2 regions of the Phycicoccus ginsengisoli genome follow, and region 1 is predicted to be linked to the other one. Evidence: predicted binding sites of a transcription regulator. Region 1 holds the regulator's gene; the other holds the start of a gene.
What was found. Region 1 encodes LexA, which represses DNA repair genes until DNA is damaged. Its sites were predicted from a motif close to TCGAACANNTGTTCGA; they were not measured.
Positions count from the first base shown of each region.

Region 2: the regulator LexA is predicted to act here: its motif matches at 9,485-9,500, upstream of ruvC (crossover junction endodeoxyribonuclease RuvC).

Region 1 covers NZ_BAAGYN010000008.1:141,360-157,040, forward strand. The annotation lists gene fdh (formate dehydrogenase) at 1-2,445, opposite strand, end outside; gene ACYVDO_RS14505 (LysM peptidoglycan-binding domain-containing protein) at 2,615-3,019, opposite strand; gene lexA (transcriptional repressor LexA) at 3,278-4,003, shown strand; gene ACYVDO_RS14515 (DUF4259 domain-containing protein) at 4,007-4,426, opposite strand; gene ACYVDO_RS14520 (GNAT family N-acetyltransferase) at 4,518-5,039, opposite strand; gene ACYVDO_RS14525 (class I SAM-dependent methyltransferase) at 5,058-5,702, shown strand; gene ACYVDO_RS14530 (NAD-dependent protein deacetylase) at 5,709-6,557, opposite strand; gene ACYVDO_RS14535 (patatin-like phospholipase family protein) at 6,619-7,899, opposite strand; gene ACYVDO_RS14540 (hypothetical protein) at 8,027-8,512, opposite strand; gene ACYVDO_RS14545 (DUF6318 family protein) at 8,944-9,660, opposite strand; gene ACYVDO_RS14550 (LysR family transcriptional regulator) at 9,734-10,663, shown strand; gene ACYVDO_RS14555 (ComEC/Rec2 family competence protein) at 10,740-13,208, opposite strand; gene ACYVDO_RS14560 (helix-hairpin-helix domain-containing protein) at 13,205-14,251, opposite strand; gene plsY (glycerol-3-phosphate 1-O-acyltransferase PlsY) at 14,326-15,060, opposite strand; gene ACYVDO_RS14570 (DegV family protein) at 15,057-15,681, opposite strand, start outside.
Region 2 covers NZ_BAAGYN010000002.1:420,932-436,612, forward strand. The annotation lists gene ACYVDO_RS04630 (hypothetical protein) at 1-840, opposite strand, end outside; gene ACYVDO_RS04635 (hypothetical protein) at 837-1,328, opposite strand; gene ACYVDO_RS04640 (thiol-disulfide oxidoreductase DCC family protein) at 1,377-1,799, shown strand; gene pgsA (phosphatidylinositol phosphate synthase) at 1,813-2,433, shown strand; gene ACYVDO_RS04650 (phosphatidylinositol mannoside acyltransferase) at 2,437-3,474, shown strand; gene ACYVDO_RS04655 (glycosyltransferase family 4 protein) at 3,471-4,670, shown strand; gene ACYVDO_RS04660 (hypothetical protein) at 4,658-5,245, shown strand; gene ACYVDO_RS04665 (TMEM165/GDT1 family protein) at 5,357-5,935, opposite strand; gene pdxS (pyridoxal 5'-phosphate synthase lyase subunit PdxS) at 6,282-7,196, shown strand; gene ACYVDO_RS04675 (GNAT family N-acetyltransferase) at 7,314-7,988, opposite strand; gene pdxT (pyridoxal 5'-phosphate synthase glutaminase subunit PdxT) at 8,027-8,635, shown strand; gene ACYVDO_RS04685 (YebC/PmpR family DNA-binding transcriptional regulator) at 8,632-9,393, shown strand; gene ruvC (crossover junction endodeoxyribonuclease RuvC) at 9,517-10,053, shown strand; gene ruvA (Holliday junction branch migration protein RuvA) at 10,050-10,661, shown strand; gene ruvB (Holliday junction branch migration DNA helicase RuvB) at 10,691-11,767, shown strand; gene yajC (preprotein translocase subunit YajC) at 11,902-12,237, shown strand; gene secD (protein translocase subunit SecD) at 12,251-14,092, shown strand; gene secF (protein translocase subunit SecF) at 14,089-15,267, shown strand; gene ACYVDO_RS04720 (adenine phosphoribosyltransferase) at 15,290-15,681, shown strand, end outside.

The DNA.
Region 1 (15,681 bases):
GCCGTCGGGGTCGGCCGAGGCGCGGTTGTAGAGGATGCGGCGGTTGTCCGGCCAGGCCCAGCCCCACTCCTGGGCGGTCGGGCCCTGCTCACGACCGGGCTTGCGGTTGGCCGAGCGGTTGACGCCGCCGGCGTAGACGCCGCAGTAGATCCAGCAACCGGAGGTCGTCGAGCCGTCGGCCTTGAGCTCGGTGTACATGCCGGCGAGCTCGCCCGCCTTGTCACCGGACAGGTGGCGGCCGTTGATCTCCGCGAGCACAGCTTCGCCGCTGATCTCGCCGTCCTCGTCGAGGGGGTAGTCCCAGGTGAGGTCGAGCAGCGGCCGGTCGCGCGGGTCGTCGGACCCGGCGAGCTTGGCGCGGATCCGCGTGCCGAGCTCGTAGAAGAACTCCAGCTCGCTCTGGCAGTCGCCCGGCGGGTTGACCGCCTTGTGCCGCCACTGCAGCAGCCGCTGGGTCTGGGTGAAGCTGCCGGCCTTCTCGACGTGGGAGGCGGGCGGCAGGAAGAAGACCTCGGTCCCGATCGCCTCCGTCTCCAGCTCGCCGGTGGCAATCTCGGGGGCGTCCTTCCAGAACGTCGCCGACTCGATCATCTGCAGGTCGCGGACGACGAGCCACTTCAGCTGGGCCAGGGCCATCCGCTGCATGCGCCCGTTGGCGGACCCGACGGCCGGGTTCTGTCCGAGCAGGAAGTAGCCCTCGACCTCGCCATCCCTCATCGCCATGGTCGTCTGGTACGTGCCGTGTGCTCCGCTGAGCCGGGGCAGGTAGTCGTACGCCCAGTCGTTCTCCTTCGTCGCGGCGTCGCCCCACCACGCCTTGAGCAGGCTCACGGCATACGCGTCGGCGTTGGCCCAGTAGCCCTTCTGCGCCTTGTTGGCGATCGCGCTGACGTAGTCCTCCCAGGTGTCGTGGTTGCCGACCATCGGCATGGCGAGGTAGCCGGGGAGGATGTTGTAGAGGGTCGGGATGTCGGTCGAGCCCTGGATGCTCGCGTGCCCGCGCAGGGCCATGATCCCGCCGCCCGGCCGGCCCATGTTCCCCAGCAGCAGCTGGACGATGGCGGCCGTGCGGATGAACTGCGCGCCGAGCGAGTGGTGGGTCCAGCCGACGGCGTACACGAACGCCGACGTGCGGTCGCGGCCGCTGTTCTCGGTGAGCGCCTTGGCGACGTAGTGGAAGTCGTCGGCGCTGATGCCGCAGACCTCCGCCACCATCTCGGGCGTGTAGCGCGAGTAGTGCCGCTTGAGGATCTGGAAGACGGTGTGCGGGTCCTGCAGGGTCTCGTCGCGCTTGACCCGGGCGTGCTCGAGGGCCGGGCCGCCGGAGCCGTGCTCGTCTCCGGCAGAGCGGTCGGAGGTCGACTGACCGTGCTCGTGCGTCGCCGCGGGACCACCGATCGTGCCGGGCGACGCGTTCTCGCCCTCCCCCTCCGTGGCGTACGCCCAGCTCGAGGGGTCGTAGCTGCCGAGCTTGTCGTCGTAGCCGGAGAACAGGCCGTCGAGGTCCTCGGTGTCCTTGAACTCGTCGCTGACGATCGTCGCCGCGTTGGTGTAGGCGACCACGTACTCCTTGAAGTAGAGGTCGTTGGTGAGGATGTGGTTGATCAGGGCGCCGAGGAAGACCACGTCACTGCCGGCGCGGATCGGGACGTGCTTGTCCGTGGTCGCAGAGGTGCGGGTGAACCGGGGGTCGATGTGGATGACCTTGGCGCCGCGCAGGCGTGCCTCGGTCACCCACTGGTAGCCGACCGGGTGGCACTCGGCCATGTTCGAGCCCTGGATGACGATGCAGTCGGCGTTGGCCAGGTCCTGCACGTACTGCGTCGCGCCGCCGCGTCCGAACGAGGACCCCAGACTGGGGACCGTGGCGGAGTGTCAAATACGGGCTTGGTTCTCGATCTGGATCGCGCCCGCGGCGGTGAAGAGCTTCTTGATGAGGTAGTTCTCCTCGTTGTCGAGGGTGGCTCCCCCGAGCGAGGCGATCCCCATGGTCCGGTGCAGCGGCCGGCCGTGCTCGTCGGCGTCCTGCCAGGTGCGGCGCCGGCTCTCGACGAACCGGTCGGCGATCATGTCGATCGCGGTGTCGCGGTCCATCGGCTCCCACTCGGTGCCGTGCGGGCGCCGGTAGAGCACGTGGGTCTGGCGGGAGGGGCTGTTGACGAGCTGCTCGCTGGCCGAGCCCTTGGGGCACAGGCGGCCGCGCGAGATGGGCGAGTCGGGGTCGCCCTCGATCTGCACGACCTTCTCGTCCTTGACGAACACCTTCTGGCCGCAGCCGACGGCGCAGTAGGGGCACACCGACTGCACCACGCGGTCGGCCGTGGCCGTCCGCGGGGACATCGACCGGGTGCGCTCGGACGTGACGGCCGGTCCCCGGCCGAGCAGGTCACCGCTGCGGAACTGGCGCAGCACCGGCCAGTCCAGGAACGTCTTCGTCGAGCTCATCAGTCAGCCTCCTTGCGGTGACCATATCCCTGGGTCCGGCAGCGCGCACTCCCGACGAAAAGGACGTCGCCCCAGACGCGTTCGGCCCGGGCGGGTCCCACCGGACAACCGGCTCGACGCCGGGCGCGGCATCCGGACCAGGCCGCCGGGCCCGGCCGGGGAGAGTGGCTCAGCCGACGGCGGGGATGAGCAGGATCTGGCCGGCGTGGACCTGGTCGGAGGCGAGGTCATTGGCGACCTGGATGCGGGCCACGGCGTCGGCGACCGGCAGGCCGGGCAGCTGCGTGGCGGCCACCTGGGAGAGCGTCTGGCCGGAGCGCACCGTGGTCGAGTGGTCGATGGCGGCGGAGGAGGCCGAGGCTCCCCCGGCGAGGAGGGCGACGGCGACCGCGACGAGCGCCACGAGGACGGTCAGGGTCACGGCGAGCCGGCCGGCGCGGGTCAGCCGGAGCGGCGCGGGGGCGGGGAGCCGGAGGTCGTCACCGCACGGCACCGACACCAGGTGCGGGCGTGCGGGCCGGCGCGGCTCGTCCACCGGCGGGGCGGTGACATCCCAGGCGACTGCTGCACTCATCGGGTCCTCCATCGTCAAGGTCATCGAACAGGTGTCCGAAGACCGCTGGTGCCAGTTCTAGCACGCATGTTCGAACAGGACAAGACACACCTCGAACACGTGTTTGGCAACTGTGTTCGAACGCCATACGCTGTGTCCACGTCGAGGAGCACACCAGACGGCACTGACAACGGCCCCCACGCCGGGGCCCGGGACCGGCCTCCTGGCGTGGCGACCGACCGGATCCACGGCACCTGACCTGCAGAGACGAGGAGCGTCATGAGCGGCGACAACGTCAAGGAACTCCCCGACCGCGACCGCGGCGACGGCCTCACCGTGCGCCAGCGCAAGGTCCTCGAGGTGATCCGGAACTCGGTCGACCGCCGCGGCTACCCGCCGAGTCTGCGCGAGATCGGCGAGGCCGTCGGGCTGACCTCCCCGAGCTCGGTCGCGCACCAGCTCGCGACGCTCGAGCGCAAGGGCTACCTGCGCCGCGACCCCAACCGACCCCGCGCCATCGAGGTCGTCTCCCCCGACGCCGCCGCCGACAGCCGCGGCTACCGCGGCGGGGCCGCGCCGCAGGACGAGGTGGCCGAGTTCGACGAGACGGGCATGGGCGACGCCCGGCCGGAGGCGTCCTACGTGCCGGTCCTCGGCCGGATCGCGGCCGGCGTGCCGATCACGGCCGAGGAGTCCGTCGAGGAGGTCTTCCCGCTGCCCAAGCAGATCGTCGGCGAGGGCTCCCTCTTCCTGCTCAAGGTCGTCGGCGACTCGATGATCGACGCTGCGATCTGCGACGGCGACTGGGTCGTCGTCCGCCAGCAGCCGACGGCCGACAACGGCGACATCGTGGCCGCCATGCTCGACAACGAGGCGACGGTCAAGACGTTCAAGCGCCGCGACGGCAAGGTGTGGCTGCTCCCGCACAACCCGGCCTTCGAGCCGATCGACGGTGACCACGCCACGATCCTGGGCAAGGTCACCGCCGTCCTGCGACGGGTCTGACTCCTAGCTCTCGTCGCCCAGGGCGTCGAGGTAGTGCGTCAGCCGCGCGCTGAACTTCTCGCCGCCGTCGCCGTCCGCCCACAGCTCCCAGAGCTCGTTGTCCTCCGAGCGCAGGGCGCGGTGCAGCGCCTGGGTGGCGAGCTCCTCGAGGCGCTCGTCGATGTCGAGCGGGTCCTCGTCGACCCAGCGAGGCACGTTGCGCTCGCCCACGACCGACTCCGGGTCGTCGCAGGCGGACACGATGACGGCCGCGGCGATGGCCTCGGACATCACCGGGGCCTCGATGTAGTCGCGCGAGCGCACGACCCGCCCCAGGGCGGACTCCACCCGCTCCCGGCGCGCCTGGGCGTCGGCCTCCTCCAGGTCGTCCAGGAAGTCGAGGGCGTCGTCGTTCTCGAACGGTCCGGCACCGGTCGCACCCATGGGTCAGCCTCCCCGAGTCTTCGCGCGAATCTCCTCGGCACGAGAGTGCCAAGCCAGGGCGTGACGCGCCAGTGCTGTTCCGGGACCCGGCTCAGGCCAGCCGCTGGTACCAGGCCGTGTCGACCCACCGGCCGAACTTGTTGCCGACCTCGCGCAGCACGCCGACCCGCTCGAAGCCGAAGCTGCGGTGCAGCGCCTCGCTCGCCTCGTTCGGCAGTGCGATCACCGCGAGCTGGGTGTGCACGGACGGTTCGGCGTCGAGCCGGGCCAGCAGCGCGGCATACAGGCTGCGGGCGATGCCCGCCCCACGGGCGGAGGCGTCGACGTAGACGGACACCTCCCGGGTCCCGTCGTAGGCCGGCCGCGGCCGGAACGGACCGGAGAACGCGTAGCCGACGACCTCGTCCCCGAGGCAGGCGACGAGGACGACGTTCCCGGGCCCCGTCGCCGCGAGCTTCTCGCCGAGGTAGGCCGCGCCGCGCTCCTGCGTGTCGAACGTCGCCACCGAGGTCCGCACCTGCTCGTCGTAGATGGCGGCCATGGCACCGACGTCCGTCGGGGCCGCGTCGCGGACCTCGACCGGCGGTCGTCCCGCGGTGGCAGGGGCAGTCATATCGGCGATGCTAGGGGGATGAGCGAGGATCGCGGTCACGAGCACGCGCCGGGGGGCGCACGCGCGGCGAGCACCGGCACCGGGCGCCGCCAGCTGTGGGACGAGCGGTATGCCGCGCAGGGCAGGGTGTGGAGCGCGGAGCCGAACGCGGAGGTCGAGCGCATCGTCGGCGACTGGGAGCCGGGGCGCGCTCTCGACCTCGGCGCCGGCGAGGGCCGGCACGCCGTCTGGCTGGCCGCCAGGCGGTGGCGGGTGACGGCAGTCGACTTCTCCGCGGTCGGGCTGGCCAAGGGCGAGAAGGAGGCGACGGGCCGGGGGCTGCGGGTGGACTGCGTCGTCGCCGACGTCCGCTCCTGGCAGCCGCCGGCGCACACGGCCTACGACCTCGTCCTCGTCGCCTACCTCCACCTGCCCGAGGACGTCCTCACCCGGGCCACGGCGTGGCTCGCGCCGGGAGGGGCGCTGGTCGTGGTCGGGCACGCGCTGCGCAACCTCACCGAGGGCGTCGGCGGCCCGTCGGACCCCGCCCTGCTGCAGACCGTCGAGGGGCTGCGCGAGGTGGCGGCAGACCTCGACGTCGAGCGCTGCGAGGAGGTCGTCCGGCAGACCGACGCGGGTGACGCGATCGACGTGGTCCTGGTGGCCCGGCGACCGTCGGGGTGAGGCGGGTCAGGCCCCCAGCCGGGCGACCAGCCGGGTGAGGGTGGGCCCGAGGGGTGCGTCGAGCTGGTGGCTGGCCTCGCCGTCGCCACGGGTGGGGCCACGGGTGATGATCGCGACCGGGATGCCGAGGGCGTGGGCGCGCCGGACGAACCGGTAGCCGCTCATCACCTTCAGGCTCGAGCCCAGGACGAGCAGCGCGCTGGCCGACTCGGTGAGCCGGAAGCACCTCTCCACCAACGGCTTCGGCACGGACTCGCCGAAGAACACGACGTCCGGCTTGAGCGTGTCCCGGCCACAGACGAGGCAGAGCGGCACGACGAACGACTCGACGTCGAGGGCGTTGAGCGCGACGTCGCCGTCGGGCCGGATCTCGTCGGAGGTGACCGTGAACGAGGGGTTGGCCTCCCGCATCCGTTCGTCGAGGTCCCAGCGGCTGCTGCGGTCACCGCAGGTCAGGCAGACGACCTTGGCGAGCGAGCCGTGCAGCTCGACGACGTCGGTGGCGCCGGCGTGCTGGTGCAGGCCGTCGACGTTCTGGGTGATGACCGAGCCGATGCGGCCGCTGGCCTGCAGCCGGGCGACCGCGTCGTGCCCGGCGTTGGGGCGCGCGAGGTTGAACCGCTGCCAGCCGACGTAGCTGCGCGCCCAGTACTTCTTGCGGGCCTCGCTCGAGCCGGTGAACTCCGAGTACTGCATCGGCGTCACCCGGCGCTCGCCGTCCGGGCCGCGGTAGTCGGGGATGCCCGACTCGGTGGAGATCCCGGCGCCGGTCAGGGCGACGACGCCGCCACGGTCCAGCAGCGCTGCGAGGTCGTCGAGGGCGTCCTCGGTCGACGTGGTGGCGGGCAAGGTCACGGGATTCAGGGTACGTGGGGCGGGTGGGCGGCACCCGGCAAGGCCGGTGCGGTGGGACCGCTCAGAACCGGCCGAGCAGTCGGCGCCTGGCCGAGTCGGCCAGGGAGCGCTCGGCGACGGCGGGGTCCGCGACGTCCTCGTGCGGTGGGCGGGCCGGGACGTTGCTGGTGACGAGGTGGGGGGCGTGCGCGCGCACCTGGGCGTCGGCGACGAGGTACCCGTGGCGCTCGAGGACGTGCTGCTCCTGGAGCGAGAAGGTGTCGAGGTCGGTGCGGACCGCGTTGATCAGCTCGGTGGTCCGGCGCGGGTAGCACCCGTCGACGACCATGTCGAGGGCCCACGAGGTGCCGAGGATGACCTTGCGCGCGTATGCCGCGTGCAGCCACCGGGAGCGGACCGACTGGCCGCCGTTGGTCGCGATGCCGAGGATGCGCAGCATGCGGCCGGCGACGGTGCGCTCGGTGCGGGCGCGGAAGACACCGCCGCCGTCGCTGACCAGGACGGTGGCGTGGCGCTTCCAGACGGGCTCGAGCCCGAGGTTGTCGTAGACGCCCCCGTCGGTGAGGCGGATCCGGCGCCGGATCTCCCATCGGGCCTCGTCGGACTCCAGGCCCTGGTGGCCACCCGTGAGCCCGATCGCGTCGCCGTCGAGGACCATGGGGGCGAAGAACGGCGGGAAGGCACAGGACGCGGCCACGATGTCCGCCATCCGCAGTCCGGGCGGCGGGGCGGCATACCCGAGGCGGTAGTCGCCGACCCGCCCGTGCGGCTTGTGGGCGGTGGGGTCCTCGAACACCCAGTTGACGCCGTAGCCGATCTCGGTGGCACCGGTGATGACCGCGGGCCCGGCCACGGCGTTGTCGCGCAACGGCCTGGACCACCAGTCGACGGTCTGCGCGAACTCGTCGGCGAGGGCCCGGACCGCCGCGTCCGAGGTGGACCAGCGCCACGGGAGCAGCCGGCTGAGCAGTGCCGGGGTGCGGATGTTGCGCGAGGCGAGGCGGGCGAGGGGCTCGGCGACGTACTCGTCGAAGCCGCCGACCTCTCCCGCGCTGCCGCCCGGGAAGGTCAGTCGGGGGTCGGCGACGAGGTTGGCGACGATGGAGCCGCCGGAGACGCCGCTGATCGTCGTGAGCTGGGCGAGGGCGCCGAGCTCGTTGAGCCGCCGCAGCGCGCCGAGGTGGAACAGGGCTGCGCGGTAGCCGCCGCCGGAGAGGCAGAGTGCGGTCCCCCTGCGACGCGAGCCGCCGGTCGGGCCCTCGATGCCGCCGAGGTCCGTGACGTCGGTGTCGGGATCGACGTCGTCGAGGGCTCGGGTGGTGGCGGTCTGCTCCGGCTTCATGGTGCCGACGATGCAAGCAGACGGTCCGGACAACCGCCCGCCGGCGCCGGGCTCGTCCTAACCGGGGTCGTCCAAACCGGGGTCGTTGGCGCCGGGGTCATCGACGCCGGGCTCATCGATGCCGTGCTCAGCGGGTGACCAGGCGGGCGTGGGCCTCGCGGACCTGGAGGGTGGTGACGGGTTCGTCCTGCAGGTCGGCGACGGCGTCGATGTCCTGCCACGGGCCGCCGTTGGCGCGGTACTGCGCGGTGAGCGTCGAGTCCACGCTGACCCGGGCGGCCGCAGTGGGTTCGGCGTAGGTGTGGCGGATCGCGCCGTCCGGGTAGACGCCGCCGGGGTCGGAGGTAGGGCCGCTGCTGGACCCGTCACCGTAGTGGAAGTCGTACGAGCGGGCCGCGATCTTGAACTCCACCGTCCAGGACAGGAGCCTGACGGGCCTGCTGACCTCGCCCGGCTGGAGGCCGGTGTCGTCCGGCCACTCGGCCCGGAAGTAGGTGGGCAGGTTGACCAGCGTCGTGTTGCCCTCGGGCTGGATGCCGACCGTGGGCTTGGAGAACGGCAGCTGCCGGAAGGCCGTCTGGAGCTGCGCCATGGTCGGGATCGCGGGCGGCATGCCAGTCCCTACCGGGAGTTGTGAGGCCTTGCACGTCTGCCCTTTGAACTGCCAAGGCTCTTCGCTGGCGGCGCGACGCGCCCACACATACAGAAGGATGGCGTTGTCCCCACAGGCAGACAGGGCCAAGGTGCAGTCAGTGACGTCGACCGTTGCGTCCGGACTAGAGGCATCCCCGCAGCCCAAGGAGGCGCGGAACTCCAGGGCCTGCAGAGCAGTCACCCCGATGGCGATCGGCTTCTCCTGATCACCCTTCGTGTTGGAGGAACCAGAGGGAACCCTGAACGTGTCAGCGCTGACAGTCACTCCTTCGTTGGCGGTCGCCGTCGTGAGCGAGCCGTCCGGGTTGGCAGGGCCGTCCGCAGATGCCGCCGATCCAGCTCCGAGCCCGATCACCGCAACAAGCGCGATGGCCAGGACCAGGCGCCGAATCATGACTGCTTCACCACCGCGAAGTCCTGCATCACCCATTCCCTGCCTGTCCACCGGACCGTCGATCTCGTCCATGAGGGTTCAGCTTTGGTCCGGCGCTTCTCAGCTCCGGTCGCGTCAACCATTGCGACTGACTTCTCTGTGCCAATCACGTCGATCACTCGGAGGTCGCCAGAGCTGCTTGGGTGCACATTGGAGTCTTGGAAGACGAAGCGGGCAGTCGCCGGGTGTAAACCGTCCGCATACTCGTTGTCGGCTGCCCGAGCGATCGCCCCGCAACCGGAGCATGAGCTCTCAGAAAGGGCCCGGACCGTCGATCCATCGCCTGCCACGAATGCCTCGCTGGAGACCTGCAAGAAGTACTTCGCGAAGGCTATGGCGCCGGCCTCGGTGTGCTTGGTCGCCTCTGGCGGGAGCGCCACCGTGTTGGTGGCGCTCGGGGACCGAGTGGTGCTCGTCGAGGGCGGGCTGGAGGTGCTCGAGCTGGTGGAGGTCGCCGAGGTCGTCGGCGGCGGGTCCTCGCCCCCGCCGGAGCACGCGGCCAGCGTGACCGACGCCGCCACCGCGACGGCCGTGAGCGCCCCTCTGCGGACCTGCACCCTGCTCCCCCTTCGCCGGCAGCCGCCACGGTGCGGCCCGGGCGGCCTGTCTGCAGCAGCGATTCTACGGATTTGCCCGGTTTCGGCGACCGCGCTGTCCCCAGGGGTCCTCCGCACCGCCCCCGACCTGCGGCTATCACCGATCCTGCACAAGTCTTCCGCTTCGATAACTCTGCGTTATGCTGGAGACATGATCGACGCAGCCGGCCTCCGCGTGATGAAGGCGATTGCCGACGAGGGCAGCTTCACCGGCGCCGCCCTCGCGCTGGGCTACTCCCAGCCCGCGATCTCCCAGATGGTGCGCCGCCTCGAGCAGCGCACCGGGACCGTGCTGGTCGAGCGCGTCGGCCGCAACGTGCGGCTCACCGAGGCGGGTCAGGTCCTCGCCCGGCACGCGGTCTCGGTCCTCGCCGCGCTCGACGCCGCCGAGGAGGAGGTCGCCGCCATCGCCGGGCTGCGCGCCGGGCGGGTGCGCCTCATGGCGTTCCCGTCGAGCTCCGCGACCCTCGTGCCCCGCGCGCTCGCCCTGGTCAAGCAGCGGTTCCCGGACGTGCAGGTGACCTTCACCGAGGCCGAGCCGCCCGAGTCGCTGGCCGCGCTCAAGGCGGGCGAGTGCGACCTCGCCGTGGCCTTCGCCTACGAGGGCACGGACGTCGGCCGCGGCGAGGAGGACATGGACCTCTTCGTCCAGCACAAGCTCCTCGACGACGAGGTCCGCCTCGCGCTCCCCCGCGACCACCCGCTGGCCACCGAGCCGGTCGCCGACCTCACCAAGCTCGCCGACGACAACTGGATCGCTGGCTGCCCGCGCTGCCGCGGACACCTGCTGCAGATGTGCGCCACGGCCGGCTTCTCGCCCAACGTCGGCTTCGAGACCGAGGACTACGTGGCCGTGCTCGGCCTCGTCGCCGAAGGCCTCGGGGTCGCCCTCATCCCCGACCTCATCCTGCGCACGGCCCACCACCGGGACGTCGTCACCCTGCCGATCCAACCGGCCTCGCGGCGCACGGTCAGTGTCGTGACCACCCCCGACTTGGAGCGGGTGCCGGCCGTGCAGGCGACCATCGACGCCCTCGTCGAGGCGGCCAAGGCCACGCCGCGGGTCCTCGCCAGCACCTGATTCCTGCCCCGGCGCGTCCGGGCGACCCGCGACGCCTTGCGGAGCGCTCCGGGGTGCGTCGACGGGCAGGGGGCGGTCAGCGCCTGCGCCACGTCACCCCGACCGCTCCCCGGTCCTCGACGACCGCGACGTCGCCACGCTGGTCGGTGCGCAGCACGGCATACCCGTCGCGCGCCAGCGCCTGCAGCGCCTTCGGTGACGGGTGCCCGTAGTCGTTGTCCTTGCCCACGCTGATGACGGCCACTGGCGCCGCGACGGCCGCGAGCAGCTCGGGGTCGAGGTTGGCCGAACCGTGGTGAGCCACCTTGACGACGTCGAAGCTCCCGGCCCGCGCCGCCATGGCCGGGTCGCGCCGCAGCTGCAGGAGGATGGCGTGGGCCGCCTCGCGCTCCACGTCCCCGAGCAGCAGCAGGTCGACCGGCCCGGCGCGCACGGCGAGGACCACCGAGGAGTTGTTGGGCACCGAGCCGCTGTCGAGCCGGCGGGCCGGCCACCAGACGTCGGCCTCCACGCCCGGCCAGCTCAGGTGGTCGCCGGCCACCAGGTCAGTGACCGGGATGCCGCGTGCGCGGGTCCAGCCCTCCACCTCGCGCCACTGGTAGGGCGGGTCGCGCACCGGGGTGGCGAGGACGCCGCGCACGGTCCGTCCTCGCAACACCCCGGGCAGTCCGTCGGCGTGGTCGGCGTGGAAGTGGGTGAGGACGAGCGAGTCGACCACCGCCACCTTCAGCCGGCGCAGGCAGGCGTCGATGAGGGCCGGGTCGGGCCCGGCGTCCACGACGACCGCGTGGCCCGGGCTCGTGGCCAGGACCAGCCCGTCGCCCTGGCCGACGTCACATGCGACGAAGCGCCAGCCCGGCGGCGGCCAGGCCACCGCCGACGTGGGAGCCGCCGCGGCCACCACCAGCAGCACGGCGGCCAGGAAGGCGACCGGGTGCCACCGGGCGACGTGGGCCCACCGGCGCGCGGACACCACGACGAGCACGGTGACCACCGTGAGGAGGACCGCGCCGGGCGCACCGTCGGGCCAGGGCAGCGTGCCGCCCGGCACCGTCGCGCACGTGCGGGCGACCCAGCTGATGCCGAGGCTGGGCAGGGCCCCCGCCCAGCACAGCAGCGTCGCGCCGAGGGGCCACAGCGGCGCCACCACGGCAGCACTCACGCCGGCCACGGTGGCGGGTGCGACGAGTGGGGCGGCCAGCAGGTTCGCGAGGATCCCCACCACGGACACCGAGCCCTGCAGGAGGACCACGACCGGGGCGCACATGGCCTGGGCGGCCACCGGGATCGCGAGCGCCGGGCCGAGCGAGCTCGCGCGGCCGGGCAGCCGGCGCCCGATCGCCCGGCCCCAGGAACGCGTGAAGAGCAGCAGCCCGAGCGTGGCGAGGGTCGACAGGGCGAAGCCGTAGGAGCGGCTGAGCCACGGGTCAACGACCAGGAGCACCACGACCGCGCCCGAGAGCACCGGCACGCCTGCCGCTCGGCGGGAGGCGCTCAGGCCCAGCAGCCCGATGGCCCCCATCGTCGCGGCGCGCACGACGCTGGGCTCGGGGCGGGCGAGCACGACGAAACCGGCCAGCACCACCAGCGCCCACGGCACCCTGGCCCGCCGAGGCAGGCCGCCGAGCCGAGCCGCCCCGAGGGCGAACGCGAGCACGATCGCGACGTTCGAGCCCGACACCGCGCTCAGGTGGGTCATCCCCGTGGCGAGCATCGCGTCCGTGAGGTCCGAGGGCGTGCGGCTGGTGTCCCCGATGACCAGGGCGGGCAGCAGTCCACGCGCGTCCGAAGGCAGCGGGTCGGACGCCCGGCGCAGCCCTGACCGCAGGTGCTCGGCAGCGCGGGCGACGACTCCGGGGTCCCGAGCCGCCGCCGGACCGCCCGACGGCTTGAGCACCGCGACGACGTCGTCGCCGGGGTCCGCGGCGACCAGCCGGCCGCGGACCACGAGCTCCTGGTGCCACTGGACGTCGCGCCAGCGCTCGTCGGCCACGAGCAGCACCGGGGCGTGGACGCGGCTGACCTGTCCCCGCGCCGTCACCTGGCTGAGGGTGAGACGCGCGTAGACGCTGGCACCCGCCAGGCCGGTGGTCTGCCGCAGGCGGGGATCCGTGGCCACGACCGCCACCACCTGCACGGTCGCGTGGTCGCGAGCCAACGCCTCGACCGGGCCCGCAGAGCGCACGGCGGAGTGACCGGCCACGGACACGCCCGTGAGGGCGCACGCCGCGGCGCACATCGCGACCATCACGGCCGCGCGGAACCGGCGGGAGGTCGGCGCCCCACCGCCCGAGACGCCGACCCGCCCGGCGGCGAGCGCCAGGACCACGAGCGCCAGGACCACGAGGCACGACGACACCACGACCAGCGCCTGGACGGGCAGGCCCAGCACCGACGCCGCGAAGGCCCAGGCGACCAGGGCCGGCACCAGCAGCCGGAGGTCGAGGCTGGTCGCCGGCGGCACTGCCTGCCCCGGCGTCCGGGAGTCGTGGGGAACCTCCGCGCGACGAGCGGGCTTACGGCGCGAACGGGGTTCGGCGCTCACACGGTCACCTTGGGCTTCAGCTGGGCGAAGATCTTCTCGCCGATGCCGCTCACCTCGTTGAGCTCGTCGACCGTCGTGAAGCGGCCGTGCTCGGTGCGCCAGTCGACGATGCGCTGCGCGAGCACGGGCCCGACGCCGGGCAGGTCCTCCAGCTGGGTGGTCGTGGCGGCGTTGAGGTCCACCAGTCCGCCGGCCGGACCGCCTGCCCCCGCATCGGTCCCGCCCCCAGCAGTACCGGCCCCACCGGCGCCGCCGCCCCCTGCCGCCCCGCCCGGCTGGGTGACCGCCTCCCCCGGCTTGGGCACCCTGACCTGCTCGCCGTCGGTGAGGACCCGGGCCAGGTTGATGGCGCCGAGGTCGGCGCCCTTCAGGGCGCCACCCGCGCGGGTGACGGCGTCCCCGACCCGTGAGCCGGTGGGCAGGCGGAGCACCCCGGGGTGGGTGACCTGCCCGACCACGTGGATGGTGACCGTGGCCAGGGCGGTCGGCGGCCCTCCCCCGCCCGCGCTGGTGGCGGACGTGGCGAAGGTGGAGGGTCCACGGGTGAGGACGGCCGACTGCGAGGGCGCGGGCGCCACCGGCCGGGGCTCGCTCGCGGCACGTGCGAGGGCCACCCGGGCGCCGAAGACGAGGGACGCGACGAGCACCACGAGCAGCAGCCCCGCCGCAGCCGCGCGCGGGGCCGTCAGCCGGGCGCCTCGCAGCGCCTCCGGGACCGCGAGCCACGGCGGTCCGGGAGGCCGGGGTCGACGATGCCGCCCGGGCAGGACCGGCGTGCCGCGCCCCGCTCGGGACCCCGCGGGGTCCCGGGCAGCGGGCGGCTCCTGCGTGGGGTCGGTCACGCGCGGTGCACCCGCGGACTGGGGCGGCGAGGCGATCCACGCTCGCTCCGGCTGCCAGGGCTCGAACCCGCTCGCCGGTGCACCGGTCGCCTCGCCGGCCGGCACACCACCGGCCGGCTCGCCGGGGGCACTCGCGCTCGCCCGGTCGAGGAGGGCACGCAGTCGAGGCGACGGTTCGGGCGGTCGGCGGCGCAACGGCATACCGGAACGCTAGGAAGCCGGCGGGCAACCCGGCACCACGCGGCCTCCGCCTGTGGACGGCCGGGGGCGCAGGGTCAGCCTGTGGACGACTCCCGGCGGGCGAGCAGCCACAGCTCGATGTTGCGGCGGTGCCGGTAGATGACGACCAGCGCCAGGAGCACGCACCACAGCCCCGTCTGCCGGCTCACGTCGGGCGCCCACCCCGGCAGCCAGCCGAGCAGCGCCAGCAGGCCCAGGACGAGCAGCACGAGGCACGCCGTCACCGAGGCGCCCGCCACCCAGCGGAACCGCCACACCAGCAGCGCGAACAGCAGCAGCATGACCACCGCGAACCACGGCTGGACCGCGAGGATCGCCCCCAGCGACGTCGCCACGCCCTTCCCGCCGTGGCCGCGCAGGAACGGCGACCAGATATGCCCCAGGACGACCGCGAGCCCGACGACGAGCGCCACGACGGGGCCGAGCCAGGACGCCGCGAGCACCACCGGCAGCCAGCCCTTGAGGACGTCCGCGAGCCCGACGACCACACCCCAGCGCACGCCGAGGACCCTTCCCGCGTTGGTGGCCCCGGGGTTGCCGGATCCCGAGCGGGCCAGGTCCTTGCCCAGCAGCCTCGCGAGGATCGTCGCCGGGTTGACCGACCCGAGCAGGAACGCCGCCACCGCCGCGACGACTCCCTGGACGACCCCTCCGACCGACCACACCACCTCCCCGGCCGACCACATCCCGTCCCCGGCCGACCGGACCGCCCCACCGGCCGACCAGAGCACCTGGCCGGCCGGCCCCACCACCACGTCGAGCGCCGTCATGGCCTCGGCGACACCGCCACGGCCAGCGTGCCCGGACCCACGTGGGCCCCCACCACGGCTCCCAGCTCCACCACGGCGACCTCGTCCGAGCCCGGGACCCGCGCACGGATCCGCTCGGCGAGGTCCTCCGCCCGGGCCGCGGAGTCGAGGTGGTGCACGGCGACGTCGACGTCACCCTCCGCTGCCGTGACCGCCTCGACGGCGAGCTCCTCGAGCCGGGCCAGCGCCCGGGCGGACGTGCGGACCTTCTCCAGCGGGCGGATGTGCCCGTCCCCGAGCCCGAGGATCGGCTTGATGGCGAGCGCCGATCCGAGCAGTGCCGACGCCGCGCCGATCCGGCCGCCGCGCCTGAGGTGCTCGAGCGTGTCGACGTAGAACACGACCGTCGAGGCCTCGCTGCGCGAGCGTGCCACCGCCGCGACCTCCTCGGCCGAGGCGCCACCGGCCGCGAGGTCGGCAGCCGAGACCACGGCATACCCCATCGCCATGCCGAGCGACCGCGAGTCGACCACGGTGACCGGCACCGGCGACTGCTTCGCCGCCAGGTGCGCCGACTCGACCGTCGAGGACATGTCGGCCGAGATGTGCACGGAGACGACGGCGTCCGCTCCGCCGGCCGCG
Region 2 (15,681 bases), on a different contig from region 1:
GAGCCGCTCCAGCGGCAGGAACGCCAGCAGGCACACCGCGAGCGGCAGGAAGTGGATCTTCAGCATCACGTAGGTGCTCAGGTGGAAGCCCGCCCAGAAGAGCAGACCGGCATACAGCGCCCGACCCCTCAGCCACAGCAGGACGGGGGAGCAGAACTCGGCGACGAGCACGATCCACTGCAGCGCGTGCGTCAGCGCCGGGTGCGTACCGACCCACGGCCCGATGCCGTTGGGGCGCCTCGTGAGCGCCCAGATCAGGGTGGCGCCGTTGGCCCACCCCCAGCCGCCGAACCGCATCTTGGCCCAGGCGGACAGCGCGTAGATGCACACGGCCCCGACCTGCACCATCCGCACCGCCCAGCCGGCCGCCTCCGACCGCACGTCCACCTCCCGGGTGGTCGCGCGCCCGGCCGTCGGGAGGACGAAGAGCGCCACGACGAGGGCGAAGTGGTCGTGGTCCACCTTGGAGTACGCGAACGCGTTGCTGACCCAGTCGAGCATGCCGACGGCGCAGAGCCAGCCCGCGAGCCGGGGGAGTCGGCCGGTCGCCGCCACGGCCGAGCTCACCAGGATGACGCCGAGCAGCCAGCGCACGTAGTCGTGCGACGGCACGGGCAGGTGCAGCAGGTCGCGGACCAGCAGCCCCCGGTAGAGGCTGGGCGGGACGTCGCCGTGGGGGATCGGGTCGGTGACGATCCACAGCACGTCCAGCCAGACGAACGGGTAGATGACCCGCCGGAGCCACGCCACGCGGGCGGGCGGCAGCGCCGGCACGAGGAACCCGCGCACCGCCTCCGCGCCGCGCACCGTCGCGGCCACGCCCACGCCCTTCCCGGTCACGGCGCACCACCCGGTATGCCGGTGGGCTCCGGGTGCAGCGGGTCGCGGACGTCCCAGGTGGCCAAGGTCCGCACCACCACCTCGCCGGTGCGGATCCGGGTCTGGGTGTTGCGCAGCCAGATGGTCCGGTAGGCGGGCTCGTGCGGCAGCCGGCGGGAGTGCAGCACCGCGATGTCCTGCAGGATCTCGGGGTCGCGGATGATCCGCGGTGCCTGGCCCTCGATCTCCGCGCGCTCGATGCCGATCATCTCCTTCGACAGCGGCACCCGGACGACCTCGCCGTCGACCGTGAGCGCGTCCATGCCCAGGGAGTTGATGACGCCGTCGTTGCGCACCGAGAAGGCGTACTGCGACATGGGCGCGAACGGCCACCAGTCGTCGTTGCCCACCAGCGTCCCCAGCGCGGCCGTCACCACGACCGCGGCCGTCACCACCACCCGCCACCCGAAGGCCACCGGGCGAAGCCGCCGCGTGAGAGCCCCCGTCATGGCGCACATGGTGCCAGAGCGACCTGCGCGGGATGCCACACTGGCCCCATGGACTCCAGTGGCGGCACGGATCGGGGCACGTCCCGTGGACTGCTCGTCTTCGACGGTGACTGCGGTTTCTGCACGACGAGCGCGAGGTTCGCCCAGCGCTGGGTCGACCGTCGCGGGCGGTACGCCGTCGAGCCGTGGCAGGAGCTCGACCTCCCCGCCCTCGGGCTCACCGAGGAGCAGTGCATCGAGGCCGCCCAGTTCGTGCGGCCCGACGGGTCGGTCGTGTCCGCGCACCTGGCCATCGCCGAGGGCCTCAAGCGCGGCGCACCGGCCTGGCGCCCGCTCGGCTGGCTGGTGGCGGCCCCGGGTGTCCGCCGGGTCGCCGGCCGGGCCTACACGTGGGTGGCGGACCACCGCTACCAGCTGCCCGGCGGCACCCCTGCCTGCGCGCCGGCTCCCGCCGCGCCGTCGGCTCAGTAGGCTGACGCCCACCATGCTCAACAAGTACGCACGCGCCTTCTTCACCAAGGTCTTCACGCCGGTGGCCCGGTTCCTGCTCAAGCTCGGGATCAGCCCCGACGTGGTCACGACCGTCGGCACCATCGGTGTCTGCGTGGGAGCGCTGGCCTTCTACCCCCGCGGTGGCGCCAACTTCTTCTGGGGCAGCCTCGTCGTCACGCTCTTCGTCTTCTCCGACACCGTCGACGGCGTCATGGCGCGGATGTCCGGCCGGTCGGGCAACTGGGGCGCCTACCTCGACTCGACCCTCGACCGGGTCGGCGACTCGGCGATCTTCGGTGGGCTCGTGCTCTGGTACGCCGGCCGCGGCGACAACTTCCTCATGGCCGGCCTGGCCCTGGCCTGCCTCATCCTCGGCAGCGTGGTGTCCTATGCCAAGGCCCGGGCCGAGGGGCTCGGGTTCACCGCCAACGTCGGCATCGCCGAGCGGGCCGACCGCCTCGTGGCCGTGCTCGTGACCACCGGCTTCGTGGGGTTGGGGCTGCCCGAGATCGTCCTCGGTGTCGTGCTCGCCCTGCTGGCCGTCGCCAGCCTGGTGACCGTGGTGCAGCGCATGCTCGTGGTGCGCCGCCAGGCGCTGGCCGAGACCGCCTGAGCCGTGGGCGGCATCGGCGACGTCCTCGCCGTCGGGGGATACCGGCTCGGGTGGGGAGCGGTCCGTCGCCTCCCCGAGCGCACGGCATACACGGTGTTCGACCGGATCGCGGACCTCACCGTCGCCCGCGGCGGGAAGGGCGTGCAGCGACTGCGCTCCAACTACGCGAAGGTGCGCCCGGAGCTGGGCCCGGCCGAGCTGGAAGCCCTCGTCAGGGCGGGGATGCGGTCGTACCTGCGCTACTACTGCGAGGCGTTCCGGCTGCCCGACCGCAGCCACGCCGAGCTCGACACCTCGGTGCGGGTGGTCGGCGACGGGCCGGTCCGCGAGGAGATCGCCGCGGGGCGCCCGGTCGTCTGCTTCCTCGGCCACCTCGGCAACTGGGACCTCGCCGGCGCCTGGGGGACGAAGGCCATCGCGCCCGTCGTCACCGTCGCCGAGCGGCTCGAGCCCGAGGAGGTGTATGCCGAGTTCCTCGCCTTCCGGGAGTCGCTCGGCATGACCATCCTGCCGCTGACGGGTGGGGGTGACCTGTTCGCCCAGCTGCGCGGCCACCTGACCCGACCGGTCCTCATGCCCCTGCTCGCCGACCGCGACCTCACGGCGCGCGGCGTCGAGGTCGACCTCTGCGGCCACCGCACGTCGATGGCGGCGGGACCCGCGGCACTGTCGCTCGCCACTGGCGCCGCGCTCTTCCCGGTCTCCATCCACTACGAGCCGATGCAGCAGCCGCGGTGGCGGCACCGGGTCGTCATCACCTTCCACGACCGCGTCATCCCGCCCGCCGCCGGCGCGACGCGGGCCAAGGCGGTCGCGATGACCCAGCAGTGCGCCGACGCCCTCGGGGGCGCGATCCGCGAGCACACGGAGGACTGGCACATGCTGCAGCGGGTCTTCCTCGAGGACCTGCCGGGAGCGGGACGTAGTGCCGGGCGCGGGAGCGAGCCGGGTGCTCGACCGAGTGCAGAGCCGGCCCCTCGGCCGGGCGGAGAGCCGGGAGCCGCACCGGGCGCGGACCGGGGGGACGAGGTGCGGCGGTGAGGATCGGGATCGTCTGCCCGTACTCCTTCGACGTGCCCGGGGGAGTGCAGTTCCACGTCCGCGACCTCGCCGAGCACCTCCTCGGCGAGGGGCACCACGCCCGCGTCCTGGCCCCGGCGGACGACGACACGCCGCTGCCCGACTACGTCGACTCCGTCGGTCGCGCGGTCCCGGTGCGCTACAACGGGTCGGTGGCACGGCTGAGCTTCGGGCCGGTCACGGCGGCGCGCGTCGGCCGTTGGCTCGAGCAGGGCGACTTCGACGTCCTGCACATCCACGAGCCGGTGACGCCCAGCGTCTCGCTGCTGGCCCTCTGGGCGGCGGAGGGCCCCATCGTCGGGACCTTCCACACCAGCAACCTGCGCTCGCGCGCCATGCAGGCGGCGTTCCCGATCCTGCGCCCGAGCCTGGAGAAGATCAGCGCCCGCATCGCCGTGTCCGAGGACGCCCGGCGCACCGTCACGACGCACCTCGGGGGCGACGCGGTCGTGATCCCCAACGGTGTCAACGTCGCCCGGTTCGCCTCCGCCCCGCCCAACCCCTCGTGGCAGGGCACTGCGGACGCCCCGACGCTGGCCTTCCTCGGACGGATCGACGAGCCCCGCAAGGGACTGCCGGTGCTCTCGGCCGCGATGACCCACGTCCTCGCCAGGCACCCCGGCACCCGGCTGCTCGTGGCCGGCCCCGGCGACGTCGAGGCGGCCCGCGAGCGGATGGCGCCGGAGGTGGCGGGCGCGACCGAGTTCCTCGGGATGGTGTCCGACGACGACAAGGCCGCCCTGCTCTCCTCCGTCGACGCGTACGTCGCCCCGCACACCGGCGGCGAGTCCTTCGGGATCGTGCTCGTCGAGGCGATGAGCGCCGGGTCGCCCGTCGTGGCCAGCGACCTGGCGGCATTCCTGCGCGTGCTCGACGGTGGCCGCACCGGCGTCATGTTCGCGAACGAGGACCACGAGGACCTCGCCGCGAAGCTCTGCGGCCTGCTCGACGACCCGAGCGAGCGGGCGCGCCTCGCGCAGGAGGGGCACCGGCGGGCGATGGTCTTCGACTGGTCTGAGGTCGCGCGCGACGTCATGGCGGTCTACGAGATGGTCACGCACGGCGCCGAGGAGGCCCGCTTCGACTCGGGCTCGGACACGCGGTGGACCCGGCTGCTGCGCGGCCGCCGGGGAGGTGAGGAGTCGTGGACGCGCTGACCTGGGGCGCGGTCGCCGTGGCCTTCCTGCTGGGCGTGGCCTGGTACCTGTCCTACAGCGCCGCCCGGCTCGACCGGCTGCACACCCGCGCGGAGGGGGCGCTGTCCGCGCTCGACGCGCAGCTCGTCCGCCGGGCGGAGGCGACCGTGGAGCTGGCCAACTCCGGTGCGCTCGACCCCGCCTCCGCCCTGATGCTCGTGAGCGCGGCCTCGGAGTCGCTTGAGGCGCACAACGAGCGCGCGCTCGAGGACGACCTGCTCGAGGGACAGGTCTTCGGCCCCCGGGAAGGCATCGAGAGCGGCCTCACCGAGGCCTTGCAGGCGGCCCTGACGCCGGACGTCGTGGCCCACCTGCGCCGCGACCCCTCGGGACCGGCCGCGGCGGCGCTGGAGCGGGTCGAGGCCGCGGGGGTGCGGGTCCAGCTTGCCCGGCGGTTCCACAACGATGCGGTGACCGACGTGCGGCGGGTGCGTCGCAAGCAGGTGGTGCGCGTCTTCCGGCTCGCCGGCCACGCCGACCTGCCGCGGACCGTCGAGTTCGACGACGAGCTCCCGCCCGCCGTCCGCAGCACCTGACGCGCTCCCGTTCCCGCGCCCCCGGTGGCCCCGCACTTCGGGCCACCTCACGCCCGACCGACGCGGCCGGGCGGGGCTGGGTGGCCCGCAGTGCGGGGGAGGCCGTCTAGGTCAGCGCGAGAGCAGGCCCTGGACCACCAGCAGGATCCCGAACACGAGGAACGCGACCGCAGCCCCGACCCGGATCACCTTCTCCGGCAGCCTGCGCCCGAGCACCGCACCGACGCCGATCGCCAGGGCGTCGGCGAGCACCATGCCGAGGGTGCTGCCGACCCACGTGCCGAACCAGCCCTCCTTCGTGGCGAGCGTGATCGTCGCCAGCATGGTCTTGTCGCCGAGCTCGGCGAGGAAGAACGCGGTGCCGACGGCGAGCAGCGCGGCGCCGGTGCTGCGCCGCGCCTTGTCCGCCTCGTCCTCGGTCAGCTCGTCCCCGCGCAGCGTCCAGGCCGCGAAGGCCAGGAACGCGACACCGGCGACCACGTTGACCAGCCACTGGGCGTCGCCGAAGGCCGTGCCGACGAGCCGGCCGATCCCGACCGAGGCCAGGTGCACGACAGCCGTCGCGACGGTGATGCCGACCAGCACCTGTCTGGCCCGGTACCGGGTCGCGAAGGTCATCGCCATGAGCTGGCTCTTGTCGCCGAGCTCGGCGACGAAGATGACGGCGGTGCTGAGCAGGAAGGCATCCATGGTGGTTCTCCTCCGGCGCCCGGCCGAGGAGACCCGTGTCCGGACGTCCCTTCGACCAGGACGCCCGTCGTGGGTACGTCGAACTGGTCGAAAGTCTCGTCCGCCACCTGCGGAGGGTGGCCCACCGCACCGGACCCGGGGGTCAGTGTGTCGACGCGGCGGTTGGGGACTACTCCCTTTCGCGGCCCAGCGTATGCCGTGCGGTCGCCGGCTCCTGCACCGCCCCTCCCGCGCCCCTCGCCACAGGGTGACCACACGGCATACCCACCACCGGCCACCAACTACCATGGAGTCGAAGCGCGCCCCCTGCGCTGCGCCCTCTGAACGACCGGAAGTAGGCAGCCCCATGTCCGCCGACACGACCACCACCACGACCTCGGCCGGCACCGGCACCCAGCGCGTCAAGCGCGGCATGGCCGAGATGCTCAAGGGCGGCGTCATCATGGACGTCGTCAACGCCGAGCAGGCCAAGATCGCCGAGGACGCCGGCGCCGTCGCCGTCATGGCGCTCGAGCGCGTCCCCGCCGACATCCGCGCCCAGGGCGGCGTCTCGCGCATGTCCGACCCCGACATGATCGACGGCATCATCGAGGCCGTCTCGATCCCGGTCATGGCCAAGGCCCGGATCGGCCACTTCGTCGAGGCCCAGGTGCTGCAGTCCCTCGGTGTCGACTACATCGACGAGTCCGAGGTGCTGACCCCGGCCGACTACACCAACCACATCGACAAGTGGGCGTTCACCGTCCCCTTCGTCTGCGGTGCGACCAACCTCGGCGAGGCCCTGCGCCGCATCACCGAGGGCGCGGCCATGATCCGCTCCAAGGGGGAGGCCGGCACCGGCGACGTCTCGAACGCCACCACCCACATGCGCAAGATGCGTGACCAGATCCGCTGGCTGCAGAACCTGCCCGAGGACGAGCTCTACGTCGCGGCCAAGGAGCTGCAGGCGCCGTACGACCTCGTCAAGGAGGTCGCCGAGGCGGGCAAGCTCCCCGTCGTGCTGTTCACCGCGGGCGGCATCGCGACCCCGGCCGACGCCGCGATGATGATGCAGCTCGGCGCCGAGGGCGTCTTCGTGGGCTCGGGCATCTTCAAGTCCGGCAACCCGGCCCAGCGCGCCGAGGCGATAGTCAAGGCGACGACCTTCTACGACGACCCCGACGTGATCGCCAAGGTCTCCCGCGGCCTCGGTGAGGCCATGGTCGGCATCAACGTCGACGAGATCCCCGAGCCGCACCGCCTGGCCGAGCGCGGCTGGTGAGCCCGCGGGTGGCTCCGGCCACCCGCAGCCGTCCCACCTCAGGGTGACTCCTCGAGGGGACGCGACACGCTGACGGACACCCGGTCCGGTCAGCGCGTCGCGTCCCCTCGACTGGTTCTAGGCCTCCGGCAGCGCCATGAGCAGGACGGGCCGGTGGGTGTCCGGCAGCCACGACGGACGCGCCTCACCCACCACCTGCCACCCCCTGCGCTGGTAGAGGCGCACCGCGCGCTCGGTCTCCTGCACCACGTCGAGGACCGGGACGCGGCCACTGTCCCGGATGAAGCCCACCGCCGCGTCGAGCAGCGCCGTGCCGACGCCCAGGCCGGACCGCTCGTGGTCGACGAAGAGGACCGAGACCGCCGCCAGCTCCTCGACCGGCCTCCCGGTGCCGGCGACCCAGCCCGCGACCTCGGGCCCGTCGCCCGCCACCGTGGTCGCGGAGACGTGGCCCACCGGGGTGCCACCGTCGACGGTGGCCACCCAGGCGCCGAGCTCGCCCTGCCGCTGCAGGAACGACTCGACCGGCCACGGCAGCGGCCACCGCTGCGGGTAGCCCGTGTGCGGCTGCTGCACGGCCAGGACCCGGGCGAGGGCCGGGAGGTCCTCGGCGGTCCGCTCGCGGATGCGCACGGTCGGTCGGGGGTTCGCCGGGACGGGCCCAGCCGACCCCGACCTGGAGCCATCGGTCCCCGGCACAGGGCCATCGGTCTCCGGCACGGGGCCATCGGTCTCCGGCACGGGGCCATCGGTCTCCGGCACGTCGGCCGCGGGGGCGTCGGGGAGGGTCACGGCATCCAGCCTAGGAGGCCGGTCGTAGCATTCCCGCCGTGACCACGCAGCCCACGATCGGGGTCCTGGCCGTCCAGGGCGACGTCCGCGAGCACCTGCGCGCCCTCGAGGACGCCGGCGCCCGCGCCGTCCCCGTCCGGCGCACGGCCGAGCTCGAGGGGGTGGACGGGCTGGTGCTGCCCGGCGGCGAGTCCACGACGATGGACAAGCTCGTCCGCGCGTTCGACCTCTACCACCCGCTGCGCGCACGGCTGGCAGCCGGTATGCCGGCCTACGGCTCGTGCGCGGGGATGATCATGCTCGCCGACCGCATCGCGGACGCCCGACCCGACCAGCAGACCCTCGGCGGCATCGACATGACCGTGCGCCGCAACGCCTTCGGTCGGCAGGTGCACTCCTTCGAGGGGGACCTGCACATCCACGCCATCGGCGGGGCGCCGATGCGGGCCGTGTTCATCCGGGCGCCCTGGGTCGAGCAGGTGGGCGACGCCGTGGACGTGCTGGCCCAGGTCGAGGAGGGTCCCGCCGCAGGTAGGATCGTCGCCGTTCGTCAGGGGGCCCTGCTGGCCACCTCCTTCCACCCGGAAGTGACCGGTGACCACCGGTTCCACCAGTTGTTCGTCGAGATCGTGAGAGGCAACGCATGAGCGGCCACAGCAAATGGGCCACCACGAAGCACAAGAAGGCTGCCATCGACGCCAAGCGCGGCAAGCTCTTCGCCAAGCTCATCAAGAACATCGAGGTCGCGGCGCGCCAGGGCGGCGGTGACCCGACGGGCAACCCCACCCTCTACGACGCCATCCAGAAGGCGAAGAAGTCCTCGGTCCCCAACAACAACATCGACAACGCGGTCAAGCGGGGCAGCGGCGCGACCGCCGGCGGGGCCGACTGGGAGAACATCACGTACGAGGGCTACGCGCCCGGGGGCGTGGCGATCCTCATCGAGTGCCTCACCGACAACCGCAACCGCGCGGCAGCCGAGGTCCGGACCGCGTTGACCCGCAACGGCGGCCAGCTCGCGGACCCGGGCTCCGTGGCCTACGTCTTCGACCGCAGGGGTGTCGTCATCGTGCCCAAGACCGAGGGCCAGGGTGAGGACGACATCCTCGAGATCGTGCTGGACGCCGGCGCCGACGAGGTCAACGACAACGGGGACACCTGGGAGATCGTCAGCGAGGCGACCGACGTCGTCGCGGTGCGGACCGCGCTGCAGGAGGCCGGGGTCGAGTACGACTCGGCGGAGGCCTCCTGGGTCCCCAACCTCCAGGTGCAGCTGGACGCCGACGGCGCCCGGAAGATGATCCGCGTCATCGAGGCGCTCGAGGACTCCGACGACGTCCAGGACGTCTTCGCCAACGGTGACATCCCCGACGACGTCCTCGCCGAGCTCGAGGGCGACGAGTAGGGCGACGAGTAGGACGCCGACGCGAGCGACAGCGGCGCCCGCCCCAGCGTGTTGGTGCGGGGGAGTGGGCGTCGTCGTGTGTAGCGTTCGACCGAACACCTGTTCGGACGGAAAGGGACTGACGTGCGCGTGCTGGGAGTCGACCCGGGGCTGACCCGGTGCGGCCTCGGCGTGGTGGACGGGAGCCGCGGCGGACGCCTCGCGATGGTGGCCGTGGGGGTCGTGCGCACGCCCGGCGGAAGCGACACGGGCGAGCGCCTCGTCTACCTGCAGGACCAGCTCGACGCGTGGCTGGACCGGTTCGAGCCGGACGCCATCGCGCTGGAGCGGGTCTTCGCCGCCGACCACGTGCCCACCGTCATGACCACGGCGCAGGCCTCGGGGCTGGTCCTCCTCGCCGCAGCCCGCCGCGGCCTGCCGCTCGGCACCCACACCCCCAGCGAGGTCAAGGCGGCGGTGACCGGCCAGGGTCGCGCCGACAAGGCCCAGGTCACGGCCATGGTCACCCGCATCCTCGCCCTGGAGGTCGCCCCGAAACCCGCCGACGCCGCGGACGCCCTGGCCCTCGCCATCTGCCACCACTGGCGCGGGGGCGCCGACCGCCGGCTCGCGCTGGCCGCGGCGTCCGAGCGGGCCCGGCTCAAGGCGGTGTCGTCGTGATCGCCTCGGTCCGCGGCTCGGTGCTGCACGCCGGGCTCGACCGCGTCGTGGTGGAGGTGGGCGGCGTCGGGATGCTGCTGCACACCACCCCGGCGACCGCCGCCTCCGTCCACCGGGGACAGGAGGCCGCCCTCGCCACCACCCTGGTCGTCCGCGAGGACAGCCTCACCCTCTACGGGTTCGCGACCGACGACGAGCGCGACGTCTTCGAGCAGGTGCAGACGGTCTCGGGGGTCGGACCCCGGCTCGCCCTCGCCATGCTGTCGGTCATGCCCCCCGACCGGCTGCGCGCCGCGATCGGCGGTGGCGACGTCGCCGCCCTGACCAAGGTGCCCGGCATCGGCAAGAAGGGCGCCGAACGGATGGTCCTGGAGCTGCGCGACAAGATCGGCCTGCCGGCCGCCACGGCGGCAGGGGCCGCCGGAACCACCGCCGCGACCGTGGCGCCGTGGCGCGAGCAGGTGACCGAGGCGCTCACCGGGCTGGGCTGGACGACCCGGCAGGCCGAGGACGCCGTGGCCCGGGTCGCGGACGGCGCCGACGCGTCGGCAGGCTCGCCGGACGTGTCGGCGATGCTCCGCGCCGCCCTGCGCGAGCTGGGCCGGTGAGCGCCGTGGCCGACGGCTTCTCCTCCGAGATGTTCGAGGACCACTCCGTCGACGCGACCGCGCGCGTCGTCGACCCCGGTAGCGACGCCGACGAGCGCACCGTCGAGAACGCCCTGCGGCCCCGGCGGCTCAGCGAGTTCTCCGGCCAGTCCCGGGTCCGTGACCAGCTGTCCCTCGTGCTCGAGGCGGCCCGCCGCCGGGGGAGCGCCCCCGACCACGTCCTGCTCTCCGGGCCGCCCGGGCTCGGCAAGACCACCCTCGCCATGCTCATCGGCACCGAGCTCGAGCGACCCATCCGGATCACGAGCGGGCCCGCCATCCAGCACGCGGGCGACCTGGCGGCGGTGCTGTCCTCGCTCTCCGAGGGCGAGGTGCTCTTCCTCGACGAGATCCATCGCATGTCGCGGTCGGCCGAGGAGATGCTCTACCTCGCCATGGAGGACTACCGGGTCGACGTGATCGTGGGCAAGGGTCCGGGCGCGACCGCGATCCCGCTCGAGCTGCCGCCGTTCACCGTCGTGGGGGCCACCACGCGGGCCGGCCTGCTCCCGGCACCGCTGCGCGACCGGTTCGGGTTCACCGGCCACCTCGACTTCTACGCCACCGAGGACCTCGTGACGATCCTGCGCCGCTCGGCGCGGCTGCTCGACGTCACGGCCGACGAGGCCGGCATCCTGGAGATCTCGCGCCGGTCGAGGGGTACGCCGCGCATCGCCAACCGCCTGCTGCGCCGCGTGCGCGACTGGGCCCAGGTGCACGGCCGGCACGTCGTCGACGAGGAGGCGGCGCACGCCGCCCTCGCCCTCTTCGACGTGGACGACCGCGGGCTCGACCGGCTCGACCGCGCCGTCCTCGACGCCCTGTGCCGCCGGTTCGCCGGGGGCCCGGTCGGGCTCTCCACACTGGCGGTCGCCGTGGGGGAGGAGGCCGACACGGTGGAGACCGTCGCCGAGCCGTTCCTCGTGCGCGAGGGACTCGTGACGCGTACGCCCCGGGGCCGGGCCGCGACCGCGCTGGCGTGGACGCACCTGGGCCTCACCCCGCCCCCCGGTGCGGACGTGCAGGTCCCCCTGCCGCTCGACGGCGAGGGCCGCTTCGGCGCCTGAGGCCGCCGCACGGGTTGGTCACGATTGGAACGCGACCCGCGCGGGCCACGTTGGTCGGTATGCCCGGTGTCACCTACACTCGGGCGGTCGCCCAGCCCGGCGCGTCCAAGCACCCTGCCCGAAGGACCTTTCCCATGTCGAACGGCGGCTCGTCCGCGTCCAGCCTGCTCATCTTCCTCCTGCCGGTCGCGCTCATCGCCTTCATGGTGTTCAGCCAGCGGCGGCGGCAGCGGCAGACCCAGGACCTGCAGGCCGGGCTGTCCGTGGGGGACGAGGTGTGCTCGACCTCCGGTGTCTTCGGCCGCATCACCGCACTCGACGACGCCGTCGTCACCCTCGAGGTCAGCCCGGGGGTCACCATCCGCTTCGACCGGCGCGCCATCGGCACCAGGACGCCCACGCCCACCACGGACGGCACGCCGCCCGCGGCCGGCGGCTCGTCCACCGACGCGCCCAGCCCGACTGACTAGGGGTCAGCAGCCCGTGGCAACGAACCCGTACATCCGCAAGCCGCTGAAGGTGCTGGCCTGGCTGGCCGCCATCACGGTCGCCCTCGGCGCGCTGCTCTTCAGCGCCAACACGTGGGGGACGGCCAGCTGGACGCCCAAGCTGGGGCTGGACCTCGAGGGCGGCACCGAGATGGTGCTGCAGCCCAAGCTGGTCGGCAGCCAGAAGGTGTCCAGCCAGCAGCTGGACCAGGCCCGCGGGATCATCGTCCAGCGGATCGACTCCAACGGTGTGTCCGGCGCCGAGGTGACCACCCGCGGCAACGACATCGTCGTGTCGATGCCCGGTGAGCCGTCCAAGCAGGACGAGGAGGCCATCCGCCGCTCGTCGCAGATGCAGTTCCGCGGCGTGCTCGTCTCGGGCCCGGGGAGCCCCCAGCCGGCCCCGACGGCCACGGGCACGGCGACCGGCACCGCGACCGGCTCCCCCACGGGGAAGGCCACCGGCAAGGCCACTGGCACCCCGCAGGTCCCGACCGCCACCGGTGCGGCGACCACCACGGCCAAGAGCGCCCTGCCCGGCTCCTTCCTGCAGGCGACGACCCCGCCGCCCACCCCCTCGGCGACCACCGGCGCCGCGACCGCCACCACCGGTGCCGCGACCGCCACCACCGGCGCAGCGACGCCGACCGGCACCGCCACCACGGGCGGGACGGGCGCGACGCCGACCAACCCCAACGACCTGGCCTGGGTGACGCCCGAGCTGCAGAAGCAGTTCGAGGCGCTCGACTGCTCCAAGCCCGGGGTGCTGGAGAACATCGTCAACGACCCGAAGAAGCCGCTGGTGACCTGCAGCGACGACGGCGTCGAGAAGTTCATCCTCGGACCGGTCATCGTCGACGGCAACCAGATCGACAAGGCCGCCGCCGGGTACCGCCCGCTGTCCAACGGCCAGCCGTCGAGCACGGTCGAGATCTCGCTGTCGTTCAAGTCGGCCGGCGCCAAGGCGTACGGCGAGGCGAGCAAGCGCATGGTCGGCCTGGAGCCGCCGCGCAACCGCATGGCAGCCGTGCTGGACAACCGCTCCATCGTGGCGCCGTCCTTCAACGAGGCCATCCTCAACGGCCAGGCCAGCATCACCGGCAACTTCACGATCGAGAGCGCGCGCGCCCTCGCCAACCAGCTCAAGTTCGGGGCGCTGCCGATCTCGTTCACCCTGCAGACGCGGGAGCAGATCAGCCCGACCCTCGGCTCGGAGCAGCTGACCATGGGCCTGCTCGCGGGGCTCGTCGGCCTGGCCCTCGTCGCCGTGTACTCGCTGTTCCAGTACCGCGCGCTCGGCCTGGTCACGGTGGCCAGCATCGCGATCGCCGGCCTGCTGACCTACCTGCTCATCACGATCCTCGGCTGGTCGCACAACTACCGCCTCGACATGGCGGGCGTGACGGGCCTGGTGGTCGCGATCGGCGTGACGGCCGACTCGTTCATCGTCTACTTCGAACGGGTCCGGGACGAGGTCCGCGAGGGTCGGCCGCTGCGGGCGGCCGTGGAGACCGGCTGGCGCCGCGCCCGCCGGACCATCCTCGTCGCCGACGGCGTCAACTTCCTCGCCGCCGTGGTGCTGTACTTCCTCGCCTCGTCCGGCGTGCGGGGCTTCGCGTTCACGCTCGGCCTGACGACCCTGCTCGACATCCTCGTCGTGTTCCTGTTCACCCACCCGGTGGTGGGCGTGCTGGCCGAGACGAAGTTCTTCGGCGGCGGCCACAAGTGGTCTGGCCTCAGCCCTGAGCGCCTCGGGGCCAAGGTGACGCCGCGCTACGTCGGACGGGGGCGGTTCGCCGCCCCGGCCGCCACCGCGACCCAGGGGAGCGCCCGATGATCAACTTCGCCCAGCTCGGCAACGACCTCTACACCGGCAAGCGGTCGGTCCGCTTCATCCAGAACCGCCGCCGCTGGTACATCGCGTCCGGTGTCGTCATGGTGATCGCGCTCGTGGGCCTGCTGGTCTTCCGCCTGAACCTCGGGCTGGAGTTCACCGGTGGGTCCGAGTTCCGCGTCTCCACCACGGCGGCCGGCACCCAGAACTACGAGGCCCGGGCCAAGGACGCCGTCCGCTCGGTCGGCTCGGCGCAGGACGCGAACGTCACCAAGCTCGGCAGCAACACGGTCCGCGTGCAGACCGAGCAGCTCGACGACACGCAGTCGGCCAACGTCAGGGACGCCCTCGCCAAGGAGTTCGACGTCCCCAACGACAAGGTGAGCGCGAACTTCATCGGCCCGTCGTGGGGTGCGTCGCTGAGCCAGCAGGCGCTGCGCGCCCTCATCGTCTTCCTCGCGCTGACGATGCTCGTGATGGCGCTCTACTTCCGCACCTGGAAGATGGCGCTGGCGGCCCTGGTCGCCCTGCTGCACGACATGGTCATCACCGTGGGCGTCTACGCCCTCACCGGCTTCGAGGTGTCGCCGGCGACCATGATCGGCTTCCTCACGGTCCTCGGCTACTCGCTCTACGACACCGTCGTCGTGTTCGACAAGGTGCGCGAGAACACGGGCGAGGCCTTCGCGGGCAAGCGGGTCACGTACGCCCAGGCGGCGAACCTCGCCGTGAACCAGACGGTGGTCCGCTCGATCAACACCACGGTCGTCGCGCTGCTGCCGACCCTGGCGGTGCTGGTCGTCGGCTTCGCCACCATCGGTCCCGGCACCCTGCTCGACCTCTCGCTCGTGCTCTTCATCGGCATGGCGGTCGGCGCCTACTCCTCGATCTTCATCGCGACACCGCTGCTGGTGACGCTGCGGTCGAAGGAGCCGGAGGTGCAGCAGCTGGAGAAGGCCGCCCTGCGCTACCAGCAGCGGCACGGGGCCCCCACCTCGCACGACGTCGCCCCGCACGCGCACGAGCTCCCCGAGACCGACGAGCCGTCCGACGAGGGCGCGCCGGAGCGCGAGGCGACCCCCACGGCTGCCCGCACGGCCGTGGCCCGGGAGACGCACCGGTACGCCACGTCGGGCCCGCGCAACCAGCCTCGTCGCGCGCCGAAGTCGCGGCGCTGAGCGCGGCCGGGACCCACGACCGATGACGACCCACGAGACCGTGCTCACCCTCGCCGAGCGGGTGGACCGCGCCCTGCGCGACATCCCCGACTTCCCCGAGCCCGGGGTGGTGTTCAAGGACCTGACGCCGGTGCTCGCCGACGGCGTGCTCCTCGGCGACGTCGTGCGCGACATGGCGCAGCGGTATGCCGGGCGCGTCGACGTCGTCGCGGGCGTCGAGGCGCGGGGGTTCATCTTCGGCGCCGCCGTGGCCCACGAGCTGGGCATCGGCTTCGTGCCGGTCCGCAAGGCCGGGAAGCTGCCGGGCGCGACCGTGTCGCTGTCCTACGAGCTCGAGTACGGCAGCGCGACGATCGAGGTGCACGAGGACGGGTTCGAGCCGGGCGCCCGGGTGCTGGTCGTCGACGACGTGCT